Regions from separate parts of the Alteromonas sp. S015 genome, predicted to be linked through region 1. Evidence: predicted binding sites of a transcription regulator. Region 1 holds the regulator's gene; the other holds the start of a gene.
What was found. Region 1 encodes ArgR, which controls arginine synthesis, uptake and breakdown. Its sites were predicted from a motif close to ANTGAATANNTATTCANT; they were not measured.

Region 1 (8,335 bases):
TTAACTACACAGTTAATGACGACCTGGAAATTCGCGGTGGTTTCGGACTATTTTCTGGTGGTAACCCGAACGTTTGGATTTCAAATGCCTACTCTAACGACGGTGTAACTAACGTTGGTACTTCAGTGAACCGTTTCGGCAGCGACATTCCAGGGTTTGTACGTGGTGAAACATCAATTCTAGATATCGATCTTTCTGGCGAAGGCCGCCCCATTTACGACGCGCCACAGGCCATGGTTGATTTAGTAGCAAACACTAGCCTTACTGATGGTGATGCTCAGGTAAATGCGACTGACCCAGACTTTGAAATTCCTTCAGAGTGGAAATACAACTTGGGTGCAACGTGGACAGCGCCGGGCGATTACTTAGTAACGGCTGATATCATCTATACTGACCGTCGCGACGCACCAATTGTTCGCGAAGCTAACATTGAACGTACTAACGAAACTACATTCGATGGCCGCCCTATTTATACTTCAATTGATGGAGGCCGCCGTTTAGGGCAAGACTACATTCTGGGGAACGTAAGTGGCGACAGCGGTAGCACGCTGCTAATCTCTGGTGCCATTTCTAAAGAATGGGATAACGGCATTGACGCTACGCTAGGTTACTCTTACGTGGACGCTGAAGATGCGCACCCAATGACTAGCTCTACAGCAGGTTCGAACTTCGAGAATGTTGCGGTAACTGACGTTAATAATCCTGGGGTGGCAACGTCTGACTATGCCATTAAACATCGTTTCACGTTTAACCTTGGTTATGCGCATGAGTTTTTCGATGGCTACGAAACTAGCTTCAACTTATTCATGACAGCTAACGAAGGCCAGCCGTATTCTTTCGTTTATGGCGATAATGGAGCGTTTGGCTGGGACAGTGCAGATTTCCGACAACTGCTTTATGTACCAACTATTGATGACGCAAACGTAACATTCGTAGATAACGTAGATAGTGATGGTGTGGTACTACAAACCGCTGAAGAGGCGCGTACAGGTTTCAATGAGTTTGTTGAAGCCTACGGCTTAACTCGTGGTGAAGTTGTAGGGCGCAACACAGAAACATCTAAATGGTGGTTCAAAGCAGATATTCGTATTTCCCAAGAGCTTCCTGGTTTCATGGACGGTCACAAAGCTAGTGCGTTCTTTGTTATCAACAACGTAACTAACTTACTGAATGACGATTGGGGGGATTTCCGCCAAGGTTCAACACGTCTAAATGTAGTAGATGTTAATCTGAATGATGCAGGTGTTTATGAATACAGTAATTTTGGTATGCCAGCAGAAAACGTTCAGCGCGACGCGTCTCTATGGGAAATGCGTATAGGTGTTAACTACCGCTTCTAATAGCGATGGTTAATTTCCCCTACAACACGTTGTAGTGTTAGGTGCCACTCTCCTTGACAGGAAGTGGCACTTTTTTATGCCTGCGATTTATCTCACTCATTTGCTACTAATCGATCCTTCTCTTTTTTTATGATCTAAGACCCTCCACCACACGAATCAATTGGCGTTACATTTTTAAATGCTCGCAAGGAGGGCTTATGACAAAACGTATGCTAATGGTAATGACGTCTCACGACATTATGGGTGATACAGGAAAGAAGACCGGCATGTGGTTAGAGGAGTTCGCAGCGCCATATTACGCATTTAAAGACCAAGGCTATACTATCACGCTGGCATCACCGATGGGCGGGCAGGTGCCTATTGATCCCAATAGTCTTGCTGATGATGCGATGACAGATGACGCTATACGTTACACCAACGATGAGATAGCACGAAGTGCGATGGCGTCAACTATTCCCCTTGAAGACGTGCGTGCGGAGGAGTTTGACGCGGTCTTCTATCCCGGCGGACACGGACCTTTATGGGATCTCTCAGATAACGCTCACTCTATCAAGCTAATTGAAGACACTATAGCTGCAAATAAGCCTGTTGGCGCGGTGTGTCATGCACCAATTGTACTGAAAGATGTCAAAACAGCTGATGGTAAATATTTGGTGGAAGGCAAGTCGGTTACCGGCTTCTCGAACAGCGAAGAAGCTGCAATGGAGCTGACTGATGTTGTGCCTTATCTTGTTGAAGATGAGTTGGTGAAGAAAGGCGGTAATTACGAAAGTGTAGATGATTTTGCCGTAAAGGTTTGTACAGACGGGCTATTGGTTACTGGACAAAATCCTCCATCGTCACGGCCTGCGGCTGATGCCCTTATCAAGCTTCTGTCTTGATCGACGCTAAAACCCTATAAATATTGAAACCGCATTACTCATGCGGTTTCTTTGTCTCTAGTAACTAAGATTTCGCTCGAAGCGCTCTTCGAGCAATAGAGCGTTTAATCGTGTCAATAAACAACATCGCTTTGGTTAGACGTTTTCAAACAGGTCTTCGACACGCTGTCTTAATTCTTCAATTTTAGATACATCTGCCGGAGCAATAAAAATAGTGTCATCACCCGCGATGGTACCTAAAACTCCGTCCTTCTTACTTAGTGAGTCGAGCAAACGCGCAATGAGCTGTGCGGCTCCTGGACTTGTTCTGATGATCACCATAACGTTGTTGTGCACAATATCCAGTACAAGCTGTTTCAACGGGCTTTTGGCCGTTGGCATACCCAACTCAGGGGGAAGACAATAAACCATATCACCGCGAGCGTTACGCGTTCTAACTGCGCCGAACTTGCTTAACATTCTAGAAATTTTTGATTGACTGATGTTGTCAAAACCTTGTGCTTTTAAAGCATCAACAATCTCGCCCTGTGAACCGTAACTTTCTGCTTTAAGAATTTCTTTAAAAGCTTTGATGAGTAGCTCTTGTTTTGCGTTTGCCATTAGCGCTCTTTTCTTTTTTTGAGGGTTATCGTTAGGAATTATATTTAGTATGCGCATATTGTGCCGTACAGGTGGACTTTGCGCAATTTCTTTGCATAATCATTCATGATAATGAATATCGACATAAAATCGCCATAAATAACGTTAATAAGACGATCCGGTGATTGAGTTTTCCCCCGCGTTGCATTAGTGTGACGTTCCGTTTAAATACGTGAAGTAATCCCATAGGAGAAATGGTATGAAAGTAGCCGTGTTAGGTGCTGCCGGTGGTATTGGTCAGGCGCTGTCTTTGTTGTTGAAAACACAATTACCAGCAGGTTCAGATTTAGCGCTTTACGACGTAGCGCCAGTTGTTCCTGGTGTTGCCGTTGATTTGAGCCACATCCCCACTGCGGTAAAAGTAACCGGTCACGGTAAAGATGACCTTGCTGATGCACTAACTGGAGCAGACGTAGTTCTCATTCCAGCGGGTATGCCTCGTAAGCCAGGTATGGATCGTTCTGATCTGTTCAACATCAACGCCGGCATTGTTAAAAACCTAATTGAAGGTGTAGCTGATAACTGCCCGAACGCGTGTGTTGGTATCATCACTAACCCAGTTAACACTACTGTTGCTATTGCAGCTGAAACGCTAAAAGCCAAAGGCGTTTACGACAAGAACAAGCTTTTCGGTGTAACGACACTAGACGTTATCCGCGCAGAGACTTTTGTTGCTGAGCTTAAAGGTGTAGACGTATCTTCTGTGCACGTACCGGTAATCGGTGGTCACTCTGGTACAACTATCCTTCCTCTTCTTTCACAAGTTGAAGGTGTTGAGTTTACAGACGAAGAAGTTGCTAGCCTAACTACTCGTATTCAAAACGCGGGTACTGAAGTGGTTGAAGCGAAAGCGGGCGGCGGCTCTGCAACTCTTTCAATGGGTCAAGCAGCAGCACGCTTCTGTTTGTCTCTTGTTGCAGCAATGCAAGGTGAGAACGTAGTTGAGTACACGTATGTACAAACTGACGACAGCGACGACGCAGCATTCTTTGCACACCCAGTACGCCTTGGCGCAAACGGTGTTGAAGAAATCTTGCCATACGGCGAGCTTAGCGCGTTCGAAGAAAAAGCGAAAAACGATATGCTCGAAGGCCTGCGCGGCGACATCAAGCTAGGCGTTGACTTCGTAAACGGCTAATCGGATAACATCATTGGCGGAACTTTGAACGCAGATCCGCCGTGAATACGTCCATGTAGGCTTCGCCACCGCATCCCTGCGGTGGAGAGCCTGCTTATCAAACTTCCCCCAATTCAATACGTCACCCAACAATCTTTGACAAACTCATTAATTGGGAAAAAGTAAGTCTGTTACGACCTTACGTATCCAGCTTTTTTGTTGAGTCCATGTAGGCTTCGCCATGGTAACCTTGGTACGGTTGAGCCAGCTTATCAAATTTCTTAACTCCTATTCCTCATTCATGTCCTTTCAAATAAGTCATAACTTGAGAAAGAAGCTGCGCAGTTAAAATATTATAAAGCTCGCGCTTTGGCATTTAATGCATTGCAAAAAAAAGCCTGCTCAATAGGCAGGCTTCTAATTAAAACGTCAAGCGCTTAACTGGGCATTAGCCCGTGTTACGCATACCGATAGCGATACCCGCGATGGTTACCATCATGGCGCGCTCTAGACTGGTGTTTTGTGCATCGTCACCAGCTTTACGGATGCGATCGAGAAGCTCAATTTGCAAGTAATGAAGGGGCTGAAGGTATCCTGCGCGGATCTCCATCGACTCTTTACCCTGCGGGTCGTTCTTCATGATGTCGTCATCACCTGTGATAGCCAAGAGTGACGAGATGCTTTCTTTAAGCTCGCTGCGCAGCGCCTCACCAAAGTGTTTAAGCTCTTTAGGTACCAAGCGCTCGTCATAGGCTTCGCTAATACGTGGGTCGGCTTTGTGGAACACCATGTCTAGCATTGAAAGACGCGAACGATAGAACGGCCATTCGCTGAACATCTCGTTAACCACTTTTTCATTTTCCGGAGTCTTGACGCTATCAATAGCGCGCATAACACCTAGCCAGCTTGGCAGTACTAAACGGGTTTGAGCCCAAGCGAAGATCCATGGGATAGCACGTAGGCTTTCAATTCCGCCCTGAGGCTTACGCTTCGCGGGGCGGCTGCCTAGAGGTAGTTTACCCAACTCTTGCTCTGGCGTTGCTACACGGAAGTAAGGTACGAACTCTTCATCATGTCTTACCGTTGCGCGGTAGTTATCGCGACCTTGTGCGGCCATTGCGGTAATAAGCTCGCGCCATTCTTCTTTTGGTGCCGGAGGCGGGAACAACATTGCTTCAATTATGGCGCTGGCGTAAATACCTAGGCTGCGTTTAGCCAGCTTAGGCATACCGAATTTATAGCGAATAGTCTCGCCCTGCTCGGTAACGCGGAAGCCACCGTCTAATGAGCCAGGAGGCTGAGAGTAGATAGCTGCATGTGCAGGCAAGCCACCACGACCAATCGTACCACCACGACCGTGGAATAGGGTCAGGCTTACGTCAAATTCATCAGCAATGGCTACAAGCGCTTCTTGCGACTGGTACTGTGCCCAGCCTGCTGCAAGTGCACCAGCGTCTTTTGCTGAATCAGAATAACCAATCATAACGAACTGACGGCCTTTCACGTAACCGCGATACCAGTCGATTGATAGAAGTTTGCGCATTACGTCAGGTGAGTTGTTCAAATCGTCTAGCGTTTCGAACAATGGCGCTACTGGCATTGGCCAATCTACACCACTTTCTTGAAGAAGCAGTTGTACCGCCATGACGTCTGATGGCTCGCTTGCCATAGAAATAATGTAAATTCCAAAGCCATGTTTGCTGTGTTTTGCAATCACCTTACAGGTATCAAGCACTTCTTTTACGTCGTCAGACGCATCCCATTGGGCTGGAAATAGTGGGCGTTTAGAACCAAGCTCACGTAACAGGAACGCTTGCTTGTCGGCTTCGCTCCACTGTGCGTAGTCGCCAAGGCCAAGATAACGAGTTAGCTCGCTAAATACGTCGGCGTGACGCTCAGAGTCCTGGCGTACATCTAGGCGTAGGAGGTGTATGCCGAAAACACGTGCACGGCGAATGGTGTCTAGTAACAGACCGTTTGCTACAACCTGCATACCGCAATCTAACAGTGACTGGTAGCAAAGCATTAGCGGCTCGATTAGCTCATCGTCGTTTTCTATCCAGCTTGAAGTCTCTGGATTTTTACCTGCTAGGTAGTCGCTAATGCCATCGCGGGTGGCAATGAACTTGTCAACCAGCGGACGTAGAAGGGCGCGGTATGGCTCGTTGGCGTCGCCCACTTTTTCGCGCAACGCGTCGTTACAGTCATACATCGACAGCTCAACTTGCAAGCGATCAAGATCTATCGCGAAAAGCTTGGCTGCACGTTTTCTAGCAAGCAATAGTACTTGCTCAGTCACTTTTGACGTTACAAATGGGTTGCCGTCTCTATCGCCGCCCATCCAGGAGCTAAATTGAACAGGTGACGCATCTAGCGGCAGTGAAACCTTATAATCTTCATTTAAACGGCCATCAAGCTCGCGCATGAAGTCAGGCACGGCTTCCCACAATGAATTTTCGATAACAGAGAAGCCCCAGCGTGCTTCGTCAACTGGCGTTGGACGCACGGAACGAATTTCTTCGGTGTGCCAAGCCTGCGCAATTAGATCTGCAATACGGGTTTCAATTTTTTTGCGCTCTACGTCACTGAGCGACGATTGATGAACCGCTTGTAAGCAATCAGCTAATTCTTTATGTTTATGAATAAGTGTGCGTCGCGTAACCTCAGTGGGGTGCGCAGTCAGTACAAGATCGATGTTTAGCTTTGCAACTGCATCCTGTACTTTTTCGGCAGTTAGTTCGGCTTTATCTAGGTGTTTGAATAGTGCATCGATAGACGCATCTACATTCATTGCTGCATTGTATTCTTGCTCAGCAATGTTGCCCAAATTCAAGAATTGTGCGAAAGCACGGCCAACAGTAAGCAAATCGCTGTCAGACATTGTTTTGAAAGTTTCTTTCAGTTCTTCGCTACATGTAGCGTCTCCCTGATAGGAAGCTCGGCCGCCTTTACGAATCTTTTCAATACGGTCTAGCCACTCCTGACCCAATTGATTTTTGATTGTTTCACCCAAGGTTTTACCCAGGTATCGAACGGTATCTTTCAGTTCAGCATCATAGTGTGTTTGCATGCTATCCTCCTAAATATATGGCCTTAACCATACTGTGTCCGTAGCGACTTGTCTAACCACTTTCGGTTATAATTTACAACATTTTGATACTTTTGCACCCCAGTTAACATTGCTCAAAGCAAGATATTTTGTGGTGTGATACACTCTTGCACCGGAAAATGCAGAAACATTCTCGCGCTAAGCGTTTTGTTTGATATTTGTACTGCATTTGTAATTTAATTTCAGGAGTTCTTGTGACTGATACATTCAATACAGTAGAAACCCAAGCAAGTTACGGCATTGGTTTTCAAATGGGTCAACAATTACAATCAAATCCATTTGATGGACTAGCAATTGATGCTGTTGTAGCTGGCCTAAAAGACGCCTTCGCAGGTCAAGCGCCTCAGGTTGATAACGACACACTACGTGACGCGTTCGGCGAAATTCACAAGCGTATGCAAGCGGCTAAAGAAGAGGCGAGCAAAGCGGTTATTGAAGAAGGCACAAAGTACCTTGAAGAAAACGCAAAACGTGACGAAGTAACCGTAACTGAATCTGGTCTTCAGTATGAAGTTATCGCTGAGGGTGACGGTGAAACACCAGTTGCATCTAGCACTGTACGTGTTCACTACCACGGTACACTTATCAACGGCACTACGTTTGACAGCTCTTACGAGCGCGGCCAGCCAGCTGAATTCCCAGTAGGCGGTGTGATTAAAGGTTGGACTGAAGCACTTCAACTTATGAAAGTAGGTGCTAAGTACCGTTTATACGTGCCACATGATCTTGCTTACGGTGAGCAAGGTGCGGGTGCAGCAATCGCTCCATACAGCACGCTTATCTTTGACGTAGAGCTTCTTGACGTTCTAGGTTAATGTTTTGTTCACAGGTGTGCAGCGCTGTGCACCTGTGTCCATGTCTTATTCATAGTTCATAGCGTTTTAAAAATTAGCCCCCACTGCGTTAAATTTAGCGTTATGGTCTGATGTTTTTCCCTTTCTTCTCTCTTTATCTCGTAAATATAAAGCAAACCTAAATTTGGCATGTTGTTTCATTGGTGTCGCCTTGCGTTTGCGATATGCTAGGCTTCCATCTGCTCCGAGTTGTTATCAGTGGCTTCGGCATTACAATAGCCCCACGCTCAAATAAGGAAAATTATTATGGTTATCAAGCCTAAAGTGAGAGGCTTCATTTGTACAAACGCGCACCCGGTAGGCTGTGCTAAAGCGGTTGATGAACAAATTGCTTATGTAGAAGCAAAAGGTGACTTAGGCGAAGGCCCTAAAAATGTACTGGTTATTGGTAGCTC
Region 2 (8,335 bases), on a different contig from region 1:
CCGAGTGTAATAGCACTAGCGTAAATTGTACTAACCCAGCTGAATTGTTCATCGCTTAGCTCAGTATCTCGCAGCATACGACTTAAGCCAACAATACCGTTTAATGGGGTACGGAGCTCGTGGCTGATGGTCGCTATAAAACGCGTTTTGTCTGTGCTCGCTTTCGCCGCAGCATTTTCAGCTTGTTTGCGCTCAGTCATATCACGACCGAATGATAGTAGCCCCAGGCGGTTACCTTCTTTATCGAAAAAAGGCACACGCTTCATTTCAAAGTAACGACGACGCCCGTCAGCAAAACGAAGCCATAATTCCTCAGTGATACTCGCGTTGGTTTCTAAGACTTCATGATCACTGGCTACAATTTGGCGGGCTAGCTCTTCTTCGTATACATCTTTTGGCGTTAAGCCAAGCAGTTCTTGCTCAGTTTTACCTGTCATTAACTCAGCAATGCGGTTGCAGCCTGCAAACCTACCTTCTTCATTGCGGTAGTAAATTAAATCTGGCGAGGCATCGATAATTGAACGTAAAAGTGTTGATAGGCGGCGGGCTTGCGCTTCCTGTTCAGATTTATCCTGAATTTCTTTTTCTAAATCTTTAAATAGCGCTTCGCGCTCTTCCTGTGCTTGCTTGCGCTGCTCTATCTCATGGTTAAGCTGCCTGATGTTGCTTTGAAGTTCGCGGTTAAGAAAAACATCTTCTTCACGCAAGCTTTCCAATTGGCTTACCACTTCCTTTAAGTTAGTGCGTGAATTCTCTAATTGCTTAATTAACTCACTGAAGAAATAGAGTACCCAAGGCGCAGACAACATGGTCAATACTACAGCACTGATAAAATCATCGGGCTGCACTTGGCTTCCCATGCTCACGCGTATTACGTATGAGCCGCCGAGCGTAAACACAAGCGAAAGGACAACAAACAATATGCTGAGCTTTAGAGTGCCAAAACGCTGGACAAATTGAGCAAAGCGGATTGCCCAAGAATCGTTTGGTGAATCTGAATGCATGTACGTCTAATTTAAGCTAATTTTGTCGTTATCCTATCAGGCTTTCTCCGCTTCGGGAATGCGGTATGTCAAAGCGAGAAGCTATCATTCATATAAGGTCACGATTTAAAGGGAGACTTTTCGGTAATTTCATTAATGTATTTGGTATTCACCCATCCAACCTTCGCATAGGAAACTTTTGCCCATTCCCCACGCTTCTCTATAACTTTTAGCACCTCCCCTTTGTTCAAACTGCTCTCAACCGTTGGAAATGAGACATCAGGACCTTTTCTCACACTCAAAGAGTTTGCACTTACATTGGCCACACGTTTTACCGAGCTAGCAAGCTCGTGTTGTATATGATCATGCGCTTCTCGTTGTAAATTCGGTTCATTTGTTTCAGCCGCCCACTTTTCACTGTTACCATTTAAAACGGTAGCCTTGAATTTTTGAAGGGGAAAAGCAGGACCGGGATCGACCTTTCTCAAGGGGGCTATTTCTTCGTGTCCAACTACGGTCGAAATATCATAGTGACTGCACAACGTTTTGCAAAGCGACAATGTCCTTGCAATTTGTATGTCGGTATATTTGTGCCAGTAGCCAATTGACGGCTGATTGATGTGTTGCGCAGCTAACACTTCATGCTCACTATAAATCTCGCCGAACCAACTTTCATAGGCGCCGTTGCCTCGGGTTTTGAGCTGGCCTGCATTCTCCAATTCGATGCCGATAGAATACTGGTTCAAACCACTACGTCCCGCGTAATGGCTCTCTCCTGCATGCCACGCAATTTTGTTAGTCGGCAGCATTTGAACGATGTCGCCGTTTCGCCCTACGGCAAAGTGAGCAGACACACCGCTATCGGCATTGGTCAAGACGTTAACCGAAGATGTAAGACTACTGCCGGCAGTAAAATGAATAACGATAGTATCGGGAGCGCCAGATTGAAAACAACCAGATGTGTTAGGAGAAAGCCTGTAGCTGATATTGTCGCCAATTAACATGTGATCATCTATGCTAAAGGTAGATGTTGGTGAAGCATGAAGGGTATTCATACAATAATCCTTATTGTCTTAACGGCACGCCACTATAGAGAATTTTTATTCTTCATCTCCCACATAAACATATAGTCAATTCACACACGGAGCTCTCGCTTAACATAGTAAAAGACCTCAAAAGCCTTACCTGTGGTCAATTTTAAACCAATATAACAAACCACTTATATTTGTGGAACCAAAACTATACGATTTAATAAAAATACACACCAAACCGCTATTGACAACATAAAACACCATTTCATCAGCATATTTATTCACCAACAAAGTACAAATGAGAAGCAATATCATTCATAAGGGAGACGTTATTCACTTTACAACGCTGATAACATTTTTATTACAAATATAAATAGCAACAAATAAACAACTGATTAATATAGATTTAATTATGTTTATACTAATTCACTATAAAGCTTATACTTTTAGCGTTTGATTTTAGTTTTTAATGTGGGTATTTTGTACGGCCCGCATCGCAATAATGCATAAAAATGCGGAAACGACTGGAATCCTCTAATAATAAAATAACGACAAGAAAGGCGCACGCCGCAAGCAATACCGCTCGCAGGCATAAAAGACGTCTAATAATGTTGTGATACGCAAACCTAGGCGCATCTACACGCAACGCATACCTTGCCCAGTCAAAAGGTTGAAGGAGTTAAGAGATGAGTTTATATAATCCCAATGATTCCCGGGACAACTGTGGGTTTGGCTTAATCGCTCATACTCATGGGGAAGCCAGTCATGAATTGGTAACGACTGCAATACACGGCCTTGATCGTATGCAGCATCGTGGCGGTATCGCCGCCGACGGGAAAACCGGTGACGGCTGTGGTTTATTACTACAGAAACCGGATGCGTTCTTCCATGCAATCGCCGAAGAAAATGGCTGGAAACTCAGCAAAAAATACGGTGTGGGCATGATTTTCTTAAGTCAGGACCCAGTACTTGCGCAAGCCGCGCGTGACGCACTTAATGAAGAGCTTGAAAAAGAAACACTCTCAGTAGTGGGTTGGCGCGAAGTGCCTGTCGACCGCTCAGTACTGGGTGAATTAGCGCTAACGGGCGTTCCGCAAATCGAACAGGTGTTCGTTAACGCACCTGCGGGCTGGAGAAAACGCGACCTTGAGCGTCGTTTGTATATGATCCGCCGCCGCGCTGAAAAACGTCTTGAAAAAGATCCCGATTTTTACGTAGCGTGTTTATCAGGCTTGGTAACAATCTACAAAGGCTTGGTAATGCCAAAAGACTTGCCTGCCTTTTATCACGACCTTGCCGACGAGCGTATGCAAAGCGCAATCTGCGTGTTCCACCAGCGCTTTTCAACAAACACATTACCACGCTGGCCACTAGCTCAGCCTTTCCGTTTCCTTGCGCATAATGGTGAAATCAACACTATTAAAGGTAACCGCGACTGGGCAATGGCACGTGCTGCTAAATTCTCAACGCCACTTATTCCGGATTTGAAAGACGCGGCCCCATTCGTTAACACCGAAGGTTCCGACTCATCGTCACTGGATAACATGCTTGAGCTATTCCTAGCGGGTGGTATGGATTTATTCCGCGCCATGCGTTTACTTGTTCCACCAGCCTATCAAAACAATAAAACCATGGATGATGACCTTCGTGCATTTTATGAGTTCAACTCAATGCACATGGAACCATGGGACGGCCCCGCGGGTATCGTTTTAACTAACGGTCGCCACGTAGCCTGTAACTTGGATAGAAATGGTTTACGTCCTGCGCGTTACGTTATTACTAAAAATGGGTTTATTACCCTTGCCTCAGAAGTGGGTATTTGGGATTACGAACAAGCTGACGTTATCGAGAAAGGCCGTGTGGGCCCAGGTGAAATGCTTGCTGTAGACACATACACTGGCAAAATCTGGCGCTCTACTGAAATTGATGAGGACTTAAAAGCGCGCCACCCTTATAAAGAGTGGCTAGATAAGCATATTCGCCGGCTAACCCCCATTGAAAAGCTTGATGCTTCATTAATTGGCAAGCGCGTGTTTGACGACGATGCCATGGCGGTGTACCACAAGCTGCACGCCTACAGCTATGAAGAAATTCAACAAGTTGTAAAAGTACTCGCGAAAGACGGCCAAGAAGCCGTTGGTTCAATGGGTGATGACACGCCAATGGCGGTTATGTCATCCCGCCAGCGTACGGTTTACGATTATTTCCGTCAGCAATTCGCACAGGTGACTAACCCGCCGATTGACCCGCTACGTGAAAACCACGTGATGTCGTTGGCAACCTGTATTGGCCGCGAGCAAAACGTATTTAGCGAAACCTCAGGTTACGCTGACCGCGTATTGTTCGACTCGCCAGTGCTAATGTATACCGACCTTAAACAACTGCGCGAATTTAACCCAGACAACTACTATTCAGAAGTCATTGAGCTTCAATATGCGCCGCAAGAAGGTTTGAAGAAAGCCATCGAGCGCGTGTGTAACGAAGTAGAAATGCTGGTTAAGAACAAACGTGCTGCATTTGTTATTCTGTCTGATAGAAACATTAAGCAAAACCGCTTAGTTATCCCTGCAGCTATGGCAGTTGGTGCGGTACAGCGTCGCCTAGTTGAAAAGTCATTGCGCTGCGATGCTAACGTTGTTGTTGAAACAGCAAGTGCCCGCGATCCGCATCACTTCGCCGTACTTATCGGCTTGGGTGCAACCGCGGTTTACCCATTCCTTGCATACGAAACTATCGAACAGCTTTGCGAAAAAGGCGAACTGGATATTTCACCTATGCAGGCCACGTTGAACTACCGTAAGGGTATCAATAAAGGCTTGTATAAGATCATGTCGAAAATGGGTATTAGCACCGTTGCTAGTTACCGTAGCTCTAAACTGTTTGAAGCAGTGGGTATTAACAACGAAGTGATGAAGTTATGCTTTAAAGGTGTGACCTCACGCATTCAAGGTGCGGGCTTCGATGATTTCCATCAAGATCTTATCAACCTAAACCGTATTGCTTGGCTTAAGCGTAAGTCTGTCGATCACGGCGGGTTGCTTAAATACGTTCACGGTGGCGAATATCACGCTTATAACCCAGACGTAGTCAGTACGCTTCAAAAGGCTGTGGTGTCAGGTAACTACGACGACTACCAGCAATATGCCAAGCTTGTTAACGAGCGTGCGCCTGCACACATTCGCGATTTGCTGGCCATAAACCCTGATTGCGACCCTATTGATATTAGTGAAGTAGAAGCTCCGGAAAACTTATTCCCGCGCTTCGATACCGCAGCGATGTCAATTGGTGCACTAAGCCCTGAAGCGCACGAAGCGCTGGCAATTGCCATGAACCGCTTGGGCGGTCAATCAAACTCAGGGGAAGGTGGCGAACACCCTTCTCGCTTTGGTACTGAAAAGAATTCTAAAATTAAGCAGGTGGCTTCAGGTCGCTTTGGTGTAACGCCTCACTATTTGGTTAACGCTAACGTTATTCAAATTAAAGTGGCGCAGGGTGCAAAACCGGGTGAAGGGGGTCAGCTTCCAGGTGACAAAGTAAATAAGTACATCGCACAGCTACGTTTCTCTGTGCCGGGTGTAACCCTTATTTCACCGCCTCCGCACCACGATATTTACTCAATTGAAGATTTAGCACAGCTAATTTTCGATTTGAAACAGGTTAATCCAACGGCGCTTATATCCGTTAAGCTAGTATCTGAGCCAGGTGTTGGCACCATTGCAACGGGTGTGGCGAAAGCCTATGCCGACCTTATCACCGTTTCAGGTTACGACGGCGGCACAGGTGCAAGCCCGCTGACATCAGTTAAGTATGCGGGTAGTCCGTTCGAGCTTGGTTTATCTGAAACTCAGCAAGCGCTTATTGAAAACGGCTTACGTCACAAAGTACGCGTTCAAACCGACGGCGGTTTGAAAACAGGCTTAGACGTAGTAAAAGCCGGTATTTTAGGTGCTGAGAGCTTCGGTTTTGGTACGGGTCCAATGGTTGCTTTAGGCTGTAAATACTTGCGTATTTGCCACTTGAACAACTGTGCGACCGGTGTTGCAACGCAGGATCAAAAACTGCGTGACGACCACTTCATTGGCTTACCTGACATGGTAATGAACTACTTCAAGTTTATTGCTCAAGAAGTGCGTGAAATTATGGCGTCTATGGGTATTGCTAAGTTCGACGACCTTGTTGGTCGCACAGAACTACTTAAAGTTTTAGATGGCATTACCGCCAAGCAAAACCGTTTAGATTTGTCTCCGTTGCTAGCGCAGCCTAAAGCAGGTGAGCATACGCGTTTATTCTGTTCGCAAACCACGAACGCGCCTATCGATAAAGGTGAGTTGAATGCTCAGATGCTTAAAGATGCACAGCAGGCTGTGGTAGATGGTGAGTCAATTACCCTTAAATACCCTGTACGCAACACAGACCGCTCTGTAGGCGCTTTGCTATCAGGTGAAATTGCTAAACATCACGGTAACCACGACTTTGAAGACACGCCTGTTAAAGTTGAACTTACCGGTACAGCAGGTCAGAGCTTCGGCGTTTGGAACGCTGGCGGCCTGCATATGCACCTTGAAGGCGATGCTAACGATTACGTGGGCAAAGGTATGACCGGCGGTAAGCTTGTTATTCACCCGCCGCGCAATATTTCATATGACGCCCACGATAGCGCCATCATGGGTAACACCTGCCTTTACGGTGCGACAGGCGGCAAGCTATTTGCGGCTGGCCGCGCTGGCGAGCGCTTTGGCGTACGTAACTCTGGTGCTATCGCGGTAGTAGAGGGCATTGGTGATAACGGCTGTGAATATATGACAGGCGGTATCGTGGCAGTTCTTGGTCCGGTTGGTGTTAACTTCGGTGCCGGTATGACAGGTGGTTTTGCTTATCTTATGGATGATGGCGACGACCTTGATAACCGTGTAAATGCCGAACTGGTCGATGTAATGCCAATTGAAGATAAAGCGATTCTTGCTGAGCACTTACGTGGCTTAATTAATCAGCATTACGAAGAAACAGGAAGCGAGCACTCGTTGTCGTTGCTTACTGACTTCGCCGCAACGCTGAAACGCTTCAAGCTTATTAAGCCAAAAACCAGTGATGTGAAAAACTTGCTTGGTCACATCAGTCGTTCAAGTGCTGAATTACGCATTCAGGCTCAGTAGGAGGATTTAGTTTATGGCAAAGAACGTATATCAATTTGTCGATGTTGAACGTATCGATCCGCCGAAAAAGCCGATCATGGTACGCAAACATGAGTTCGCGGAAATTTATCAGCCGCTTAGCCAGTCTCAAACCGAAGGCCAAGCAGATCGCTGCTTGGACTGCGGTAACCCATACTGTGAATGGAAGTGCCCTGTGCACAACTACATTCCTCAGTGGTTAAGCTTGGCTAACGAAGGCCGCATTCTAGAAGCTGCGGAACTTTCTCACAAAACCAACAGCTTGCCTGAAGTATGTGGCCGCGTATGCCCACAGGACAGACTGTGCGAAGGTGCTTGTACACTTAATGATGACTTTGGTGCAGTTACCATAGGTAGTATTGAAAAATACATTACCGATACGGCATTCAAAATGGGCTGGCGCCCAGATATGTCTGACGTGGTATGGACCGACAAGAAAGTGGCGATTGTAGGTGCAGGCCCTGCTGGTCTTGCATGTGCTGATATTCTGGTTCGTAACGGCGTTAAACCTGTTGTTTACGACAAATACGAAGAAATTGGTGGCCTACTTACATTTGGTATTCCGTCTTTTAAATTAGAGAAAGACGTAATCAAACTACGCCGCCAAATCTTTACCGAGATGGGTGTTGAGTTCGTACTTAACACTGAAATTGGTAAAGACATCCAGTTCCAGGATTTGCTTGATAAATACGATGCTGTTTTCCTAGGCATGGGTACGTACAAGTCGATGCAAGGTGGTTTCGATAACGAAGAAGTTGAAGGCGTTCACGAAGCCTTACCTTTCCTTATTGCCAACACCAACCGCGTGATGGGCCTTGAAAAAGATCCGGCTGATTTCATTGATATGAAAGGCAAGCGCGTGGTGGTTCTAGGTGGTGGTGATACCACCATGGACTGTGTTCGTACGTCAATCCGCCAAGGCGCCGCCCAAGTCACCTGTGCATATCGCCGTGACGAAGAAAGCATGCCAGGCTCACGCCGCGAAGTGGTTAATGCGAAAGAAGAAGGGGTTGAGTTTAAATTCAACCTGCAACCACTAGACATTGCAGTAGATGAAAACGGTAAGGCGTGTGGCGTTAAGCTCGTTAAAACCGAAATGGGGCCACCAGATGCCAATGGTCGTCGTCGCCCTGTGGAAGTAGAAGGTTCA

Region 2: the regulator ArgR is predicted to act here: its motif matches at 2,283-2,300, upstream of V7R42_RS09815 (N-acetylmuramoyl-L-alanine amidase).

What each region holds. Positions count from the first base shown of each region.
Region 1 is NZ_JAZETO010000011.1:97,605-105,939, reverse strand. It holds gene V7R42_RS18595 (TonB-dependent receptor) at 1-1,340, shown strand, start outside; gene V7R42_RS18590 (type 1 glutamine amidotransferase domain-containing protein) at 1,538-2,221, shown strand; gene argR (transcriptional regulator ArgR) at 2,357-2,821, opposite strand; gene mdh (malate dehydrogenase) at 3,060-3,998, shown strand; gene ppc (phosphoenolpyruvate carboxylase) at 4,426-7,047, opposite strand; gene V7R42_RS18570 (FKBP-type peptidyl-prolyl cis-trans isomerase) at 7,281-7,901, shown strand; gene fabV (enoyl-ACP reductase FabV) at 8,187-8,335, shown strand, end outside.
Region 2 is NZ_JAZETO010000004.1:258,380-266,714, forward strand. It holds gene arcB (aerobic respiration two-component sensor histidine kinase ArcB) at 1-1,004, opposite strand, end outside; gene V7R42_RS09815 (N-acetylmuramoyl-L-alanine amidase) at 1,103-2,038, opposite strand; gene gltB (glutamate synthase large subunit) at 2,701-7,167, shown strand; gene V7R42_RS09825 (FAD-dependent oxidoreductase) at 7,181-8,335, shown strand, end outside.